DNA from 3 places in the Luteibacter sp. P1_D3 genome. Region 1 is predicted to be linked to each of the others. Evidence: predicted binding sites of a transcription regulator. Region 1 holds the regulator's gene; each other region holds the start of a gene.
What was found. The regulator sigma-54, encoded in region 1, starts transcription at its own class of promoters, with help from an activator protein. The targets are predictions, from matches to a motif close to TGGCACGNGCNTTGC.
Positions count from the first base shown of each region.

Region 2: glnA (type I glutamate--ammonia ligase) is a predicted target of sigma-54. The motif match lies at 2,923-2,937, and genes of this name have one in related genera.
Region 3: flgB (flagellar basal body rod protein FlgB) is a predicted target of sigma-54. The motif match lies at 4,720-4,734, and genes of this name have one in related genera.

Region 1 is NZ_JBFUAT010000021.1:28,659-35,033, forward strand. It holds gene AC1DYM_RS14140 (KpsF/GutQ family sugar-phosphate isomerase) at 1-800, shown strand, start outside; gene AC1DYM_RS14145 (KdsC family phosphatase) at 821-1,369, shown strand; gene lptC (LPS export ABC transporter periplasmic protein LptC) at 1,375-1,965, shown strand; gene lptA (lipopolysaccharide transport periplasmic protein LptA) at 1,928-2,575, shown strand; gene lptB (LPS export ABC transporter ATP-binding protein) at 2,580-3,299, shown strand; gene AC1DYM_RS14165 (RNA polymerase factor sigma-54) at 3,399-4,880, shown strand; gene hpf (ribosome hibernation-promoting factor, HPF/YfiA family) at 4,998-5,348, shown strand; gene hprK (HPr(Ser) kinase/phosphatase) at 5,426-6,375, shown strand, end outside.
Region 2 is NZ_JBFUAT010000063.1:2,057-8,431, reverse strand. It holds gene AC1DYM_RS22260 (DUF4034 domain-containing protein) at 1-1,162, opposite strand, end outside; gene AC1DYM_RS22255 (hypothetical protein) at 1,294-2,079, shown strand; gene AC1DYM_RS22250 (alpha/beta fold hydrolase) at 2,072-2,761, shown strand; gene glnA (type I glutamate--ammonia ligase) at 2,971-4,383, shown strand; gene AC1DYM_RS22240 (OprO/OprP family phosphate-selective porin) at 4,540-5,727, shown strand; gene AC1DYM_RS22235 (alpha/beta fold hydrolase) at 5,742-6,375, opposite strand, start outside.
Region 3 is NZ_JBFUAT010000001.1:296,699-303,073, reverse strand. It holds gene AC1DYM_RS01425 (EAL and HDOD domain-containing protein) at 1-598, opposite strand, end outside; gene AC1DYM_RS01420 (flagella synthesis protein FlgN) at 651-1,097, opposite strand; gene flgM (flagellar biosynthesis anti-sigma factor FlgM) at 1,094-1,399, opposite strand; gene flgA (flagellar basal body P-ring formation chaperone FlgA) at 1,504-2,205, opposite strand; gene AC1DYM_RS01405 (methyl-accepting chemotaxis protein) at 2,202-3,509, opposite strand; gene AC1DYM_RS01400 (chemotaxis protein) at 3,660-4,577, shown strand; gene flgB (flagellar basal body rod protein FlgB) at 4,773-5,192, shown strand; gene flgC (flagellar basal body rod protein FlgC) at 5,189-5,602, shown strand; gene AC1DYM_RS01385 (flagellar hook assembly protein FlgD) at 5,612-6,265, shown strand; gene flgE (flagellar hook protein FlgE) at 6,287-6,375, shown strand, end outside.

The DNA.
Region 1 (6,375 bases):
GCAAGATCGCCGCCACGCTGGCGTCAACGGGTACGCCGTCGTTCTTCGTCCACCCGGGCGAGGCCAGCCATGGCGATCTCGGCATGATCCAGCCGGACGATATCCTGCTCGGAATCTCCTACTCCGGCGAGACTGACGAACTGCTCTTCATCCTTCCCGCGATCAAGCGCCAGGGCATTCGGCTGATCGCGATCACGGGCAACCCGACGTCGTCACTGGCCCGGCAGGCCGACGTCAATATCGATGGCAGCGTGAGCTCCGAGGCCTGCCCGCACGGCCTGGCCCCTACCGCCAGCACCACGGCGGCCCTGGTCATGGGCGATGCGCTCGCCGTCGCCCTGCTCGAGGCCCGTGGCTTCACCTCCGACGACTTCGCGCGCTCGCATCCGGCCGGCAGTCTTGGCCGCCGCCTGCTCCTGCACATCGCCGATGTCATGCATGCCGGGGACGATGTTCCTCGCGTCCGCCGCGATGCCACGCTCAGCGAAGCGCTCGTCGAGATGAGCCGCAAGCACCTGGGCATGACCGCCGTGGTCGATGACGATGGCGTCCTGCTGGGCGTCTTCACCGACGGTGACCTTCGCCGCTGTCTCGACGACCACGGCATCGACCTGCGCAGCGCGACCGTCGCCCAGCTGATGACCCGGGGGCCGAAGACCATCGGCTCGGACAAGCTTGCCGTGGAAGCGGCGCAGCTGATGGAAAAACACCAGATCAACGCGCTGCTGGTCACCGATGCCGACGGGCGTGTGGTCGGCGCACTGAATATCCACGACCTGCTCCGCGCCCGCGTCGTCTGACGCCCAGCCACCAGAAGCCCATGCCCTACACGCATTACACCGAGATTCCCGCCGATGTCGCCGAGCGCGCCGCCCGAGTACGCGTGGTCGTTTTCGACGTGGACGGGACGCTCACCGACGGCCGCCTGTGGTACGCCGAAGACGGCCGCGAGACCAAGGTTTTCCACGTCCACGACGGCCTGGGCCTGAAGCGCCTGCAGGAAAACGGCATCAAGGTCGCCATCATCACCGCCCGCATCAGTCATCCGGTGTCGTTGCGCGCGGAGGAACTGGGTATCCAACACGTTTACCAGGGCCAGAAAGACAAGCGGGCCTGCCTCACCGAGCTGCTGGACGCCCTGCGCCTGACGCCCGAGCAATCCGCCTTCGTCGGCGACGACCTGCCCGATCTCGCTGCCATGGGCATCGCGGGACTCGCCGTGGCGGTCGCCAACGCCCACCCCTGGGTGGCCGAGCGCGCGCACGTCCGCACCCGCCTGTCCGGTGGCTACGGTGCCGCCCGCGAGGTGGCCGACCTGATCCTCGCCGCCCAGGGCAAGGCCGAAGCCGAGCGGGATCGCTGGTTGTGAACCTGATGCTCCTGTTCAAGGACCGCAGCGCCGCGGGGGTCGCCGGCGTGCTCGCCGCGCTGCTCGGTGCCAGCGTCCTGCTCTATTACTGGGTCGCCCCCGAGAAGAAGGTCGACGACTTCGTCGGACCGCCGCGCTCGGGCTACGTGCTCACCAACTTCAATCTCGATTCCTACAACGACTTCGGCCAGCCAGCCTTCAAGCTGATCGCGCCCCACCTGGAGCGCCGCGAAGACGACGAGTCGCTGTACATCAACGCGCCCGACTTCGTCCTGCCACCGACCAAGGACCTGACGGCGCCGCCCTGGAAAGGGCATTCGGAATACGGCTGGGTGAACAAGGACGGCAGTCTGCTCAAGCTGCAGGGCAAGGTCCATATGGACCGCATCGCCTTCGAGCAGAACCCGCCGGCCAGCATCGATACCTCCGAGGTCACCGCGTGGCCGAAGGAGAACCGTCTGGAGACGGCGGAGGCGGCCCGGATCGTTCAGGGAGCCTCTACAATGGATGGCGTTGGCATGCGCGCCAATCTCGATACCAAGCATTTGGAGCTCCTCGATGCAGTCCACACCGTCTACCCGCCGCGCAAGCGCTAAGGTCCTGCTTGCGGTGCTCGGCGTGGCATTCGCCACGAGCATGCCCGCCGTCGCCAAGCAGTCCGATCGCACACAGCCGACCAACGTCACCTCGAAGTCGTTCGACGGCACCCAGCAGCAGGCGAACAGCACCCAGCCGGGCAAGGTGATCTGGACCGGCAACGTACTGCTGACCCAGGGCACGCTGAAGATCACCGGCGACAAGGCGACCGGCTATCTCGACGCCGACAACCAGATCATCCGCGTCATCATCGACGGCAACCCGGCAACGGTGCAGCAGCTGGACGACCAGGACCTGCTGATGCGGGGGCACGCCAGCAACATCGACTACAAGCCGGAGGACCCGTCCAACAGCGGCAACGGCATCGCCGTGCTCACCGGCAACGCGCATGTCGACAAGCAGACGGATGGCGCCGACAAGAGCAAGCTCAACCAGAGCGACGGCGACAAGATCACCTACAACACGACCAACAGCACGATGACGGGCGAGAGCAACGGCCCGCAGCCCGTGCACATGGTCTTCCAGCCGAAGAACCCGCCTCCGGGCGCGGCTCCCGCCACACCCGCCACACCGACGGCCGCCAAGCCGCCCCAGCCGAAGAAGCCCTGACCCGATGCTTTCAGCCCAAGGCCTGCAGAAGCGCTTTCGCGCGCGCCAGGTAGTCCGCGATTTCGCCTTCTCCATCCGGGAAGGCGAAGTGGTCGGCCTGCTCGGCCCCAACGGCGCCGGCAAGACCACCTGTTTCTACATGGTGGTCGGCCTGATCCAGGCCGATGCCGGCTCGATCAAGCTCGATCAACAGGACATCACCGGCCTGCCCATGCACGCCCGCGCCAAGCTCGGCATCGGCTACCTGCCCCAGGAAGCCTCGGTGTTCCGACGCCTCAGCGTGTCCGACAACATCATGGCCGTGCTCGAACTGCGCGACAACATGACCACCCGGCAGCGTGAAGAAGAGCTGGAAAGCCTGCTCGACGAGCTGAAAATCGCCCATATCGCCGAACAGAAGGGCATCAGCCTGTCCGGCGGCGAGCGTCGCCGCGTGGAAATCGCCCGCGCACTGGCCGCACGGCCGCGCTACATGCTGCTGGACGAACCTTTTGCCGGCGTCGATCCGATTTCGGTCGGCGAGATCCAGCGCATCGTCCGCCACCTGAAGGAACGCGGCATCGGCGTGCTGATCACCGATCACAACGTCCGTGAGACGCTCGGCATCTGCGACCGCGCGTATATCCTCAATGACGGCGAAGTCCTGTCCCGGGGTACGCCCCAGCACATCCTCGCCGACGAGAAGGTGCGTGAGGTATACCTGGGCCGTGAATTCCGTATCTGATACATAGTCTATTCGGCCGGTGGGCCTGACTCACCGGAATGCTGGTTTGGAAAGGTCGCAAGGGGTTACGATGGATTCGACACCTCACGCATCCAAGGCATGAAACCCGGACTTCAGTTTCGCCTGCATCAGCAGCTCACGCTGACGCCCCAGCTGCAGCAGGCCATCCGCCTGCTTCAGTTGTCGCAGCTGGAGCTCGAGGCCGAGCTCCGCCAGATCGCGGAAAGCAATCCCCTGCTCGAGTTCGCCGAGGATGCCGAGGCCGAGGCCGAGTTGCCCGAGGATGGCGACTACGACGGTCCCGACTTCCCGTCACGCGATGAACTGCCCGCCAAGACCTCCAAGGCCGAGGAAGAATCGACTGCGACACCCTCGGAAGAGCTCGCTCCCGAGTGGGACGACGATCGCTTCCATGGCGAAGCCGGGGACTACGCCGGTGCGCCTTCGCGCTCAGGCAGCGGTGATGAGGACGGCTTCGAGCCGCAGAACGCCGCGCCGGAGAGCCTCCAGCAGCATCTCGAGTGGCAGCTCAACCTGTCCCAGTTCTCGCCGCGTGACCACGCGATCGCTACCGCGATCATCCACGCGCTCGATGAAGATGGTTACCTCCGTGACGGCGTCGAGGCAGTCGAAGCCGCCCTGCCCGCCGAGCTGCTTGCCAGCGCCGAGGAGATCGAGCGCGTGCGCCAACGCGTGCAACGCTTCGACCCCACCGGCATCGCCAGCCTGGACCTCCGTGACTGCCTGCTCTGCCAGCTGTCGCAGTTCGCCCTGGATACGCCGCATCGCGACCTGGCCATCCGCGTTGTCACCGATGAGCTCGAGCTCCTGGCGCGCAACGACGCAGCCAAGATCGCCCGCAAGCTCAAGGCCGCCGAGGACGACGTCGCCGCCGCGGCCACCCTGATCCGCAGCCTGGATCCACGCCCCGGCTCCGCCCTGGACGCCACGCCCGTGGAATACGTCGCCCCCGACGTCTACGCGCGCCGCGAAAACGGCCGCTGGCAGGTGAGCCTCAACCCCGACGCCCAGCCCCGGCTGGGCCTCAACCAGCATTACTGCAACCTCATCGCCCGCGCGCGGGGCGACGACGCCACCTGGATGAAGGGCCAGCTCCAGGAAGCCCGCTGGCTGCTGAAGAGCCTGCAGTCGCGCGCCGAGACGCTGACCAAGGTGGCCGACGTGATCGTGCGCCGGCAGAGCGCCTTCCTCGACTACGGCCCGGAGGCCATGCATCCGCTGGTGCTGCGCGAGGTGGCCGAGGAAGTCGGCATGCACGAATCGACCATTTCCCGGGTCACGACGCGCAAGTACATGCACACGCCGCGCGGTACCTTCGAACTGAAGCACTTCTTCTCCAGTGGCGTGGCCACGGAGGACGGTGGCAGCGCCTCGGCCACCGCGATCCAGGCCATGCTCCGCAAGCTCATCACGGGCGAGGACGCGCGGCGCCCGCTGTCCGACCAGGCCCTGGCCGAGGAACTCCATCGACGCGGAATTCAGGTAGCCCGCCGTACGGTAGCCAAGTACCGGGAAGCCCTGCGCATCCCCAGTTCCAGCGAACGTGTCCGCGCCAGTTGAGGCGCGGGGAACCCTCACGGAGGTCCACGGTCACATCATTTCAGGCTTGAGGAACGGCACTCCGTCGTTCCGCACTCGTCGCCACCAAGGCGGCACCCTCAGCAAGAAGGAGGCGTCATGCAAATCCAGATCAGCGGCCAGCACATCCATCCCACCCCCGCCCTGCGCGAGCGCGTGGAGCAGCAAATCGGCCGCTTCGAACGCCTTTTCGACAACATCACTGCGCTCGACGTGGTCCTCTCCGTCGACAAGAACGAGCACAAGGCCGGCGGCACCCTCCATTGCGCCGGCGTCCGCCTTCACGCCGACGGCGTGGCGCGTCTCGAGGACGAAAAGAAGCCGGACGCCCTCTACAAAGCCATCGACGCCATGATCGCCAAGCTTGCCGACCAGCTGAAAAAGCACAAGGAAAAGCTCAAGGATCACCACAACACCGAGGGCCGCGACGCGCGCGTCGCCACGCCCTGAACCCCCGTCCACGCTTGATGGCACAATAGCCCCAGCCGGCGCCCTCGCGCCGGCTTCGCCATTTCAAGGGATCCAGCGTGGACCGGCTGACCGCCAGACAACTCTTCGACGGAGTACACGAGCGCATGGCGCTGCGTTGGGCCGCCGGCATGCGCGGCGAATCGCGCGTGCTCGAACCCAACACCAAGCAGAGTCGCCGCCCGTCCCTGGTCGGTTACCTGAACGTGATCTACCCGAACAAGGTGCAGATCATCGGCACCGAGGAACTCAACTTCCTCGACGGCCTGGAGCCGCGCCAGCGCTGGGAGGCGATCCACAAGATCGCCGCCTACCAGCCGGCTGCGCTCATCGTCACCAAGGACCAGGCGATCCCCTCGGATCTGCGCGAAGTCGCCGAGGAAACCGATACCCCGCTGTGGCAGAGCACCCGCCGCGGCCACGAGTTGCTCACCTACCTGCAATACCACCTGGCGCGCACGCTCGCGCCGAGAGTCACCCTGCACGGGGTGTTCCTCGAGGTGTTTTCGATCGGCGTGCTGATCACCGGTGAGCCCGGCTCGGGCAAGAGCGAGTTGGCGCTGGAGCTGGTCAGCCGTGGTCATCGCCTGGTCGCCGACGACGCCACCGAGTTCACCCTGATCGCGCCCGACGTGATCGACGGCGCCTGCCCCGACCTGCTCCAGGATCTGCTCGAGGTACGTGGTCTGGGCGTACTGAATATCCGCGAGATGTTCGGCCATACCGCGGTGAAGCCCTCGAAGTATCTCCGCCTGGTCATCCATCTCAAGCCGATGCTGGTCGGCGAAGAGACCGATGCGATGACCCGCCTCACCGGCGACGTCAGTCGGCGTAACGTGCTCGACGTGGACGTCCCCAAGATCACCATTCCCGTCGCGCCGGGTCGCAACCTCGCTGTTCTCGTCGAGGCCGCCGTGCGCAGTCATGTACTCAAGAGCAAGGGCATCGACCCGGCACAGACCTTCATCGATCGCCAGGCGCACCAGATGCGCCGGCTGCCACCGTGGTG
Region 2 (6,375 bases), on a different contig from region 1:
CCGGATGCTCCTTCGCCGCGCGGATCAGCTCGGCCTTGGCCCATTCACGGTAATAGCCTTGCGTGGCGAGGTAACCCAACACATAGAGGGCGTCGCCCTGCGCGTTGTCGAACCGTATCGCTTCCACGGCGAGCACGAAGGCCTCGTCGCTCTTCCGTGCGCGGTTGGCGTCAGCGGCAAGCTGACTCAGGCTGTAGGCCGTGGCCACTTCATCGGCCAACGCCAGAAAGCGACCGTCCGTGGGGCGCGTGAGGTGCCCCTCAGTCGCAGCCTCGATGCGCGCATTGCCGGCGGCGACCCAGAGCAGAGGCGTGTTCTTGGCGGCGACGGCGGCTTCGTCGGCTTGTCGCGCGACCCATGCGGTGCTGCCGCCCCACTTCCGGCCCGTGAAGTCGGCCTGGTCCAGACGTAGGGGCAGGTTGTTCGGTTGCACCGCGAATCCACGTTCGATAGCGGCCATGGCGTAACGACTATCGCCAGTCAACACGCCCATGCGAAGCATGTCCGCGTAAATCGTCGGGATGGCCGGTGACATCGTCGCCGCGCGATCCAGATCCCGACGCGCGAGTTCAGCCAGCTTTCGCGCCTCGCGCCACTGTTCGCTACTCGTCTTCGAAGCGAAGTCGGCGCCGCGTGCGGCGAATGCGGCCTGCTGGTATTGCATGCCACTGGCGGCGACAGCGAAGACGCTGTCCGGTCGCTGGCGCAACCATGCATCGATGGCGGCACGCGTTTCAGCACCGGCGTCATGAAAGCCGGCCCTGCTCACCGCCTGGTCAAAGATGGCCGGATACCCGGGGTCGTGCATCTGCATCTGCAGATACCCGGCAAGCAGTCGGTCGACTTCGGCGCCCTTGCCGGCGGCGATGAGCGCGCGGAATCCCGCGATCTCCTTCATCTCGGTGAGTCGGTATCGGCAATAGGCCGCGACACCGTCCGTATGCCAATGCGAACCCGGCGGGTCGGGCATGTTTAAGCAGCGCTCGACCGGATCGGCGATCTTCGCTGCGGTCTGTACCTGCGCCATGAACGCATCGAGGGTCGGTGTCGCGGTGAAAGCGTGTCCCGCCTGATCGCCTGTCGACGTCACTTCCGGTGCTGGCCAGCTCTTCACAGCCGCCAGCGCAGCGACGGCCAGGAGCAATCCCCCCAAAAGCAGCACGCGTCGGTTTCCCTGCCTTGCCATATCCATCCCCTGTCATGGTCTGCGTTGCCCGGCGATCATAGCCGTAGCCACGGCGCAGGTGATACGACACAATCCGCCGAAATGGGCACGGGGCAGGGATGGACACCATGACGCGATCGACGGGAGGTCTCGCCACGACGGCATCCCTTGCCGTCGTCGCCTATGCCGCGATGGACATGTGTCACGAAGTGCTGGGGCATGCCGTAGCGATGCTGTTCCTCGATGACGTCACGCCTGTCCAACTGACGACGGTCGGTTTGAGCTCGCAGGGCGCGGTCAGTCGCGTCGTCGCCCTGGCGGGTCCGCTGGTGAACCTCATCCTGGGTGGGATCGCGATGGCGAGGTTTCGACGTCTCACCACGTTTGGCCCGGCGTCGTATTTTCTCTGGCTGTTCGCGACGATCAACCTGCTCAATGGCACCGGCTATGCCGTGTACTCCGGGGTGCTCGACTTCGGCGACCTGGCCGTGGTGATGGGCGGATGGGAGCCGCACATCGCCTGGCGTATTGGCATGGCCGGCCTGGGCGCGGCGGGGTACTACGTATCGCTTCGTCTCGCTTCGGTATCCCTCGCCAGGCGACTGGATACCGTTTCCATCGGACGGCACACCCTCCCTCGCCTGACCTGGCCCGCTTACCTTGCCGGCGGCTTGCTGCTCGCTGCGGGTGCAGCAATGAATCCCCTGCCGAAACTCTTCCTTCTGGTGGGAGTGACCGGCGGTTTCGGGTGCATGCTCGGTCTGCTTTTCGTGCCGGCGTTGACGGAACCTGCCAGGGCTGAGGCGACTCGTGCCGAGCCATGGCAAACCTCATGGGGGTGGATCGTCGGTGCCGTGCTCACTGCCGCCATCTTCGTTTTCGTCGTCGGGCCGGGCGTCGCATTGCATGACTGAGCTGGTGCTTCTTCCCGGGATGGATGGCACGGCGAAACTCTTCGAGCCCTTTATCGCAGCACTGGGAAACCGCATTTCCACGCGTGCGATCGCTTACCCGCGAGGCGGTGCGACCGGGTATCCGGAACTCACAGCCTGGATCCGGCAGCAACTGCCGCCGGGTGATTTCGTCCTGCTCGGGGAGTCGTTCGGTGGACCGCTCGCGGCGACCCTCGCCGCCGAACGGCCTGCCGGCCTGCGCGGATTGGTTCTGTGTGCCACGTTTCTGAGCAATCCCCGCCCGATGGCGCGCCACCTGTCACCTCTCATCGGTCTGCTCGGAATGTCTCAGGGGGTTGCCGCCATCGCCTCGCCTGCTCTGCTGGGGTGGCGACCGACTGCCCATGTCCGAAAGCAGTTCATTGCATCGGTCGGGGCACTGACCACGCGGACCCTGCAAGAACGTTTGCGCACGGTACTTGGGTCAGACGGGCCAACACGGTTTTCCGGCATCGACGTTCCCGTGTTGTGCCTGCGCGCGACGCGGGACTGGCTCGTGCCGCGCTCCGCAGCCGAGGCGATGCGGGCAATCCTGCCAGGGGCTCGAATCGTGGATGTGGATGGACCCCACGCGCTTCTGCTGACGGCTCCGACGATGTGCGCGGCGCTGGTGGAGGAGTTCCTCGGGAGGATTACGCCGTAGGGGTCGCCGCCTGGCGGGACCGGTGGCCGGACTTCCTCCAGGCCAGTGACTGGTGCAAGCGATGTGCAAATGCACCACTTTGGTGCATTTGCACATCGGCCTCACAGCCGTTCTATGATGCGAAAGCTTGGTCCTGGCGGCCCCGTCGATGGCGGTACTGCTGGCATGGCGATTGCTAAATGGACTCCGCCCACCTACCCGAGGTTTTTATGTCCGCCGCTTCGAAAGTGCTGAACCTGATCCAGGACGAGGAAATCGAGTTCGTTGATTTCCGCTTCGCCGACATCCTCGGCAAGCACCATCACACGACCTTTCCTGCTCACGCCATCGACGAGAGCACCTTTGAAGACGGCAAGATGTTCGACGGTTCGTCGATCGCCGGCTGGAAGGGCATCAATGAGTCCGACATGGTCCTCATGCCGGATCCGGAAACCGCCCACCTGGATCCGTTCAGCGCGCACAAGCAGCTGATCCTGCACTGCGACGTGCTCGAGCCGAGCACCATGCAGGCGTATGGCCGCGACCCGCGCTCGATCGCCAAGCGCGCCGAGGCCTACCTGAAGTCGACCGGCATCGCCGACACCGCCTTCTTCGGTCCGGAGCCCGAGTTCTTCATCTTCGATTCGGTCCGCTGGCAGAACGACATGGGCCGCGTGTTCTACGAGATCGGCTCCGAAGAAGCGGCGTGGTCGTCGCGCTACAAGTACGACGGCACCAATACGGGTCATCGTCCGGGCGTGAAGGGCGGTTACTTCCCGGTCGCACCGGTGGACAGCCTCGGCGACCTGCGCGCCGACATGTGCAAGGTGCTCGAGTCGCTCGGCCAGGTGGTCGAAGTGCACCACCACGAAGTCGCGAACGCGGGCCAGTGCGAAATCGGTACGCGCTTCAACACCCTGGTGAAGAAGGCCGATGAACTGATGACGATGAAGTACGTCATCAAGAACGTCGCCCACCAGGCTGGCAAGACCGTGACCTTCATGCCGAAGCCGATCGTCGGCGACAACGGTTCGGGCATGCACGTCCACCAGTCGCTGTCGAAGAACGGCGAGAACCTGTTCGCCGGTGACCTCTACGGTGGCCTGTCGCAGACGGCGCTGTGGTACATCGGCGGCATCTTCAAGCATGCCCGTGCGATCAATGCCTTCGCCAACTCGACCACCAACAGCTATAAGCGCCTGGTTCCGGGCTTCGAAGCACCGGTGATGCTCGCTTACTCGGCACGCAACCGTTCGGCCTCCTGCCGTATCCCGTACGTGTCGAGCCCGAAGGGTCGTCGCATCGAAATCCGCTTCCCGGACCCGATGCAGTCGGGCTACCTGACCTTCACCGTGCTGATGATGGCCGGTCTGGACGGCATCCTGAACAAGATCGACCCGGGCGCACCGGCCGACAAGGATCTCTACGATCTGCCGCCGGAAGAAGAGAAGAACATCCCGCAGGTGTGCGCCAGCCTGGACGAGGCGCTTGTCGCCCTCGACAAGGATCGCGAGTTCCTCAAGGCCGGTGGTGTTTTCACCGACGACTTCATCGACGGCTACATTGCGCTGAAAATGCAGGAAGTGACCCGCTACCGTGCGAGCACGCACCCGCTCGAGTTCCAGATGTACTACGCGATCTGATCGCGTTCCCAACTCGGGGTGAGGAGAGAGGGGCGCTTCGGCGCCCCTTTTTTTTGCGCCTGTTCCGCAAGAGTTAACGAATTCGCAAGGTCACGCTATAGTCCTTCCTGATGCATCGGCTGGTGCCGCCAGCTGAGCCCTGGGAGGGGCAACCATATGAAGAAGATCGCCCTCAGTGCCCTGGCGCTGATTGCGCCCGTGTTCGCGTTCGCCACCGACGCACCGGGCAATCATTACGACTGGCGCAGCAACTGGCCGACCCACTACGTGTTCGCCGACGGTACGGATCTTGGCCTGTCCTTGAAGTACCAGTACGACGTCGATCGCTTCTCACACGACGACGGCCTCTACGAGAATGCACAGACGAACCGGCGCAAGGAATTCGGCTTCTTCATTCGCAAGAAGGGTGTCTACGACGCGACCGCCGTCTTCGACTTTCAGACCCACACCTGGCTGGATACCTTCTTTCGCCTGCAGACCAGGGCCGTTCTCGGCGAGGACTACGGTGCGCTGCGCGTCGGCTTCATGAAGACGCCGGTCGGCTTCGAAGGCAATACCAGTACGGGAACGACGTCGTTCCTCGAGCCGTCGCTGCCCATGCAAGCGGTTTATGCGAACCGCCGTATCGGTGTCGACTGGGCACTGACGCGCAAGGCATACCTGGTGCAGTTGGGTTACTACCACGGCGGCAACCTCCAGGGTGATCTCGACGGCCGCATGGTTGCGGGACGCGCGGCGTGGACGCCGCGAAACGACCCTGGCAACGTCCTGCATCTCGGCGTCTCGGTGTCGCGCGAAACGCCGTATGGGACAACCGACGGCCGCGGTCGCTATACACCGCCGAACGTGCGCTTGCGCGCGCTGCCTGAGGCGGGACTGCCCACGCAGCGGCTGATCGACTCCGGTGTGCTGAGCGTGACCGACCATGTCGACCGCCGTGGGCTCGAAGGCCTTTGGATTCACGGGCCCTGGTCGGTGCAGAGCGAATATCTCGACGCGAAAGTGAAACTCGAGAACAAACCGGCGTATGAAGCCCATGGCTGGTACACCTTCGGAAGCTGGGTTGCCACCGGTGAATCCCGGACCTACAGCGGCGGCAACGTCGCCGACGTGTTGCCTAAGGGGCCGTGGGGCGCCCTCGAGTTCCTGATTCGCTACAGCACGCTGGATCTCGACGATGGGCCGACACTGGGCGGCACGGAACACGACTGGACGCTTGGGGCGAACTGGTACCTCACCAGGTACCTAAAGCTGCAAGGCAATTACGTCCGCGCGACCAGCGACCGACGCGATGTTCGCGTCGATCCCCGTGTCATCGAGGTACGCGCGCAGATCATGTTCTGATCCGGGCGGCGTCGTCAGGGCGTCGTGGATGGCGAGGGTAACCGGCAATTGGTCAGCTTGATCGCGGGAAGTATCCCGTCGACCAGAAAGCGACCGGCCACCTCGGACACGCAAGGTCGATCGCGACGCACAAGCACGCCATGAGCCCGAAGGCCACGTGCGACGACCATGCTCGCGTTAGCGTGCCCCTGAAGCATCATTGCCGCCGGCCTCAGGGGGGCCTCGTCGTCGAACTCCGCATGGACCATCAGGAAGGGCGGAACGCTTTCCAGATCCGGGACGGTGGAAGGAGCGAACGGTCTGGCCCACTCACTACAGACCATGCCCTGGAAGGGCTCATTGCCGACGGCGGATGGCCATGCGGTACGTAGCTCGCGCGTACGACTACGCCAGTACGAGCGATCGCTACCCCACGAACCGTCATTGCAACGCGTGGCGAAAACACTTGCTGTCAGTGCCGGGGATGCGTTCAAGGCGCGAGGACCGAACCCATACGGATCACCCGTCCCATCGGCATCCAGGCGATCGAGCATGCGCTCTGCCGCACGACGAATGGACATGTCGACATCGATGTCGGCGACGCGCCTGGCGGCGATCAGTGCGTTGCGCAAGACTGGTGTCGATAGCGTGGCATGGCGAGCCGACAGA
Region 3 (6,375 bases), on a different contig from region 1:
GGAAGCCGTCGACATCCTGGTCGGCGTAGTCGACGAAGGTCTCGTGCGTGTCGATGCCGGTAACGATCACCTTGACGCCGAAGGCGTGGACGTAGTCCATGTGCGCGCGTGCCGCGACCGGATGACGATGATCCACCGCGATCTTGGCGAACTGCACGATGCGCAGCAACGCATCCACGCCGGCCCGGTGTTCGGGGTCGGCGGGCAGGTTGAAGTCCTCGAGCATGAACAGGCAGCCATGACCTTTCAACTCGCGGAGCTTCTCGAGCAGCTGGTCGTCGGTGCCGACATCCGCACTGATGCTCGCACCGAGGCGCGCGTTATGGCGAAGGATGTCCGCGTGCTCGAGGAGCAGCTGGGGCGACATGTGCAGGAAGGCGCGATTGTCGCGAACGAGGCGCTTGAGGCTGCCGTCCGCGATAGCGCTCAGCGTGGCCTGCGTGTGTGCAAGCGCCGCGGCGTCGATATCGCTGCCGATGGGGCGGGGGAACAGGAGTTCGTAGGCGAACAGCGCCTGCTTTCTGTCCAGGATGGGTACGCGGACGATCGGGAGGATGCCGTCGTCATTCACCGCTGTCGGCTGGGGGGTCACTGCCATTGCTTTGTTGGTGCGCCGTCTGGGTGAGTCTGGGGACTGGTCTCGGTGGTGGTCAAACCTGCGCGATCGTGGCGGAGCGCAGTTTCACCCGCGCGGTGTCACCTTTCGGTCCGTAGGTGGAACCACCCGGCGAATCGCCCGCGAGCAGCGCAAGCGCCTGGCGAACGTGACCGATTCGCTGGCCGACGATGCGGCCGTTTATTTCATTCAGTTTGCGGCACTCGACCAGGCGTTCGATCGTGTGTGTCCAGCGTGCATCGTTGAGCGTGTCGACGCCGGCGGCGTCGCCCAGGTGGCGACGCTCGGCGTCCAGCTTCTCGATGCGGTCGAGCAGTTTGCCCTTCGTCCGGCTGACGGTGTCGAGCGCATGCGTGTCAGCCTGATCGAGCGCCATGCGCTCGTCGATCAGGATGGCGTGCAGTGCGTCGACCTCACGGGCGAGGTCGCCCATGACGGCGCGAACGGCCGTGTCGAAGTCGGAGTCGAGCGGGTGGGTCATGCCTTGCTGCCGATCTGGCCTTCCATCGCAAGAAACTTGCTCGCGATGGCCTGGGCGTCAGGCTTGTAGGTGCCGTCGGCCAGCTTGCTGCGGATTTCGTCCACGCGCTTGCTGTCGATGCCATCGCCACGGCTGGCGGCGTCGAGCGCCTTGGCCGAGTCGGTGATCTTGACGCTGTCGTCGCTCGGACGCACGGCGCTGGCGCCCTGCGTGGAGACGGCCGAGCCGGCAGCCTGGTTCTGGGTGCGGAGCTGCACCTGGGGCTGCGGAGCCTGGATACCGGGTTTGATCGTCGTCGTCATAGTGTGTTCCTCGGAGCTTGTGTCCTTCAAACCCCTTATCGGCGGTCTGTCGGCGAACTTTAACTGGCCCTAGGCCGGGAAGTGTGACCTGGTTTGGATTTTGTTCATGGCAGTACCGCGACGGTGCCCGGGCCGGTGACCACGGCGTCGAGCACTTTCCCGGATGAAGCGTTGCGTACCTTCAGGCGGCTGCCGGTGTCGCCGGCGCCCATGGCCACGCCGGCGACGCGGATGACCACGCCTTCGACGTCGGCCTGCATGCTGATCGAATCGCCGATGCGGACGGCCTGGCGCCCGGCGAGCATGCCTGGCGTCAGCACCGTGCCGGCGCTCAGGGGCCTGGCGAGCGACCGGCCGTCGATCTGGCCGAGCTCGGCGACATAGCCGTAGGCGAGGCTGGCGACGTCACGCTCTTCGGCATGGACATCGCCGGCCCCGATGCCGTCGCCGCGCGCAAGCGGGCGGGTCGTGACCAGTACGTTGGAGAACATTTTGACCCGCACCGGCACGCGCACGGTCCAGCCGCCCGGGACCGGGCAGTGCACGGCGACGCTTGCCCGGGCACCGAGCGGCCGGTTGCCCGGAAGCGACGACTCGAGCGGCTTCGGGCAGTCCGCCAGGCGCAGGCGGCTGTCGAGCGGATCGGCCTCGGCGGTCATACGGGCGCCGGGAAGGGCGCGGTTCTGCTGGAGCCAGGTCACCGCCGCCACGCGCACCGACTCGACCGACTGCCCGGCCAGCGCGCATAGCGGCAGGACGAGCAGGGCGGTCGCGGTGATGCCGCGGGCGAGGGTCGATGAACTCACGCGGCGCGTTCCGCCAGCGATGCGGACAGGCCCTGGGTGATCGCGTCCAGTTCCCTGTTGAGCTCGGCGACCATGTGGCTGGCATCGGCATGACGGCCTTCACCCAACGTGATGGCGTAGTGCGACGCGAGGACCGAAAAGCGCTCGCCGGCGGCACGGATGCCGTCGGTCGGGCTGTCCGGCCGACGCAGCCGGAACTGGTCGATGCAACGCATGAGCGGCGTGGTGTCGAGCCAGCGACGGTCGAGGCTGGCCGGGTCGCGCGAGGCGAGTTCCACGGCGAAGCGAAGGCCCTGGCTGGCTTCACGAATCATCTGGCTGAGGCTGGCGGCGTCGAGGTCGCCCTCGGTTTCGAGGCGGCTCAGGCCCAGACGGTGGGCCAGCACGGCAGCGCGCGCCGCGGCGTCGGCCTGGCGACGGGCTTCGTTGGTGACCCGGCCGAGTGTTCCCTGGGTCGCCTGGATGGCCGCGATGCGGCCCTGCAGCGCACCCATGCCTTCGCGGGCTGCGTCGATGTTGCTGCGCGCCCCGCGAGCCGCTTCGTCCACGCGGCCCATCGAGGTCTGCATGCCGGCGATACCCGATTGGGTCTGGTCCAGGCGACGCAGGCTGTTCTGCACGGCGTCGTCGAGCTGGCCGGCGAACTGACCGACCGCCTCGGTGGTCTGATCGATCTCGGCGGTGGCCTGGGTGGTCTTCTCGGCGAGCTGCTTGACCTCGTCGGCGACCACGGCGAAGCCGCGGCCCGCCTCACCCGCGCGCGCCGCCTCGATCGCGGCGTTCAGTGCGACGAGGTTGGTCTGGTGGGCGATGTCCTGCACCGTCGCGGTCAGTTTGCGGATCGCGGTGAAGTATTCGGAGAACTGCGCGTGGTTGCGGCTCATGCCCGAAAGGGCGCTGCGCAACAGGCGCAGCTGACCATCGAGGTCGCCGGCCGTGGCGAGGCCCTGGCTGCCCGAGTCGCCCATGCCGGCGGCGCCGGCGTAGGCCTGATCGAGCGCCGTCGAAATCCTGGCGCTGGCGTCCGTCAAACGTCCGGCGGTATCGCGGGCGCCATCGACCACCTTGCCCAGTTCCAGCAGGGTGCCACCGAGCGCCTGTGCATTGGTCAGGACCATGCCTTGCTGCTCGATTGCCTGGATGGTCGTCGCCGGCGCGGTGCGCGGCTCCGCTGGCTTGAGCAGGGCGCCCATGGCGCTGGCCGCGGCAGGGTACTGCGCGGAGAGGGCGCGAACGCGCGCCGCATCGCCCTGGGAGGCGGCGTGGGCGAGGAGGCGGACGTGCTGGCTCCAGAGGAGGGTCATGATTTCGCTTTCGTCGGAGGGTCGCTCCACTTAATCGGTCGGGAGCGTCAGGACTTGAGTCATGCAATCGGCGTGCCATGCTCGTGACTACAGAAACCTCCAACACCGCCGATACCGTTGGCGACACCTTCTGTAGATGCCTCGCACGTCATGGCCCGACCGCTGCTCGACACCGTGGATACCTTTACCCGCCTGGCGGGCCACAATCGCGTGGCCATGCTGCTGTTTCGCCTGGGCGATCGCCAGGCGTTCGGCATCAACGTCTTCAAGGTTCGCGAAGTGCTTCGCCGGCCGCGCCTGGAGCGGATGCCGAGCATGCATGCCCTGGTCTCGGGCAGTTTCGACTACCGCGGCAGCACCATCCCGGTTATCGATCTCGCCGCGGCCATGGGCTATCCGCCGCTGGCCAGCGTCGACGGTGCGCATCTCATCGTTACCGAGTTCAACCTCTCCGTGCAGGGATTCCTGGTCTCGGACGTCGACCGCATCGTCCACGTGGATGGCGCCCACCTGACCGCGCCGTCGGCCGCGCTCGGCTATGGCGCGCGCGTCAACGCGGTGACCCGGCTGGACGGCGATCTGCTCGCCGTCGTGGATGTCGAACAGGTGCTGTCGTCGGTCTCGCCCCCGCTCGTGCAGCTCTCCGACCGTGTCCAGCAGGCGGCCCACGTGCAGCAGGCAGGTAACCGCCGGATCCTGGTGGTCGACGATTCGGCGGTCGCCCGCACCCAGCTGGTCGACCTGTTCCGCAAGATGGACCTGGAATGCGTGATCGCCAAGGATGGGCGGGAAGGACTCGACACGTTGCGCACCCTGGCGATGGGGCCGGTCGGTGAGCGGGTGGACCTGGTCGTCTCCGATATCGAGATGCCGCTGATGGACGGCTACGCGCTGACCACCGCGATCCGGGAAGACGTCCAGCTGCGCCACATGAAGGTGCTCCTGCACAGCTCGCTGAGCGGCGTCTTCAACGAGGCGATGGTGGCCCGCGTCGGCGCCGACAAGTTCATTGCCAAGTTCCAGCCGGACATCCTCGCCACCGCCGTGCTAGACCTCCTGCCGGCCTGACGTCGTTCCGGCCGATCGCGACGGTCACCCGTCGCTGACGCGGCAGGGGGTGGCGCCGGATTTCCGGCACTCTCCCCGAAAACGTCCTCCCGCTTCATCGCAAACGGCGCCGCGGCGCCGTTTCGTGTATGTGGCCCCCGCGTGGCACGCGTCTTGCTCAACCCTTCGGGCCAAGCTCACGAGGGGGCCACGCCCATGATCGACAAACCGGATCCGCTGTTAGGTATGCACGCCCAGGCCCTCGGCCTGTGGCAGCGCCGTGCGGAAGTCATTTCGTCGAACCTGGCCAATGCCGACACGCCGGGCTTTCTCGCGCGCGACCTCGATTTTCGCAAGGCGATGACCGCCGCCAGCGGGACCAGCGATGGCCCCGGCCTGTCGATGACGGCCACCGAGGCGGGTCACATCGGCGGCAACCCGGCGTTTGCCGCGGCCGACGCCGACAAGCTCGCGTATCGCGTCGAGACCCAGCCCACGATGGATGGCAACACGGTCGATACCCAGGTCGAACAGGCCCAGTTCGCCGCCAACGCCATCCATTACCAGGCCTCGCTCAGCTTCATCACCGCGCAGATTCACGCGATGCGCATGGCTATCACAGGATCCAGCTCATGAGCCTGCTCAAGATCTTCGACGTCGCCGGTTCCGGCATGGCCGCCCAGTCGGCCCGACTCAACACCACGGCCAGCAACATGGCCAACGCCGACAGCCTGGCGAGCAGCGAAGCCGGCGCGTACCACGCGAAACAGCCCTTGTTCTCGGCGGTGCAGCAGCAGGTMAACGGGCAGATGGAAAACGGTGGCGTGCGCACGCTCGGCATCACCGAGAGCCAGGCCCCGATCCAGGCGCGTTACGAGCCGTCCAATCCACTCGCCGACGCCAACGGCAACGTCTATTCAAGCAACGTCAATACGGTCGACGAGCTGGTCAACATGATCTCCGCGTCGCGCTCCTATCAGAACAACGTCGAAGTCATGAACAGCGCCAAGCAGCTCATGCAGAAGACGCTCGACCTCGGCAAGTAAGGAATCCTCATGGTAGACGCCGTCAACGGAAACAGTTCCTCGTCTTCATCGTCATCGTCATCGACTGGCCAGCTGCAGCAGCAGACGCTGAACCAGTCTGACTTCCTCAAGCTGATGGTCACCCAGATGACCAACCAGGATCCGACCAAGCCGATGGATTCCACGCAGATGGTGGCCCAGATGGCGCAGTTCTCGCAGGTGGCCGCCACCCAGGAGTTGCAGAGCTCCTTCGACTCACTGGCCTCCAACCTCACCGGTGACCAGTTCGTACGCGCCGCCGCGCTCGTCGGCCAGGAAGTGCTGGTGCCGTCGACCGCCGGCAAGCTCGAGGACTCCTCGATGAATGGCGCCGTGAACGTGGGTACCTCGGGTACTTACGTCAACGTGCAGATCAAGGATACGGCGGGCAACGTCGTCCGCACGATCAGCCTCGGTCAGCCGGACGCGGGCCTCGCCCAGTTCAGCTGGGACGGCAAGTCCGACGACGGCACGCAGCTGCCCGACGGCGTTTACCAGATGTCCGCCACTTCCGGCGGCACGGCGATCGATACCTTCGCTCGCGGAAAGGTGGAAGGCGTCGGTGCCTCCGGTACCGACGGAACCTACGTGCAGGTAGCCGGCTACGGCGGCGCCCTGCTCAGTCAGATCGCGCAAATCCTGTAACTCCAGCAAGGAAAACCCACCATGCCTTTCGATATCGCCCTAAGCGGCATCAACGCGGCGTCTTCCGACCTGGAAGTCACCGCGAACAACATCGCCAACGTCAACACCGT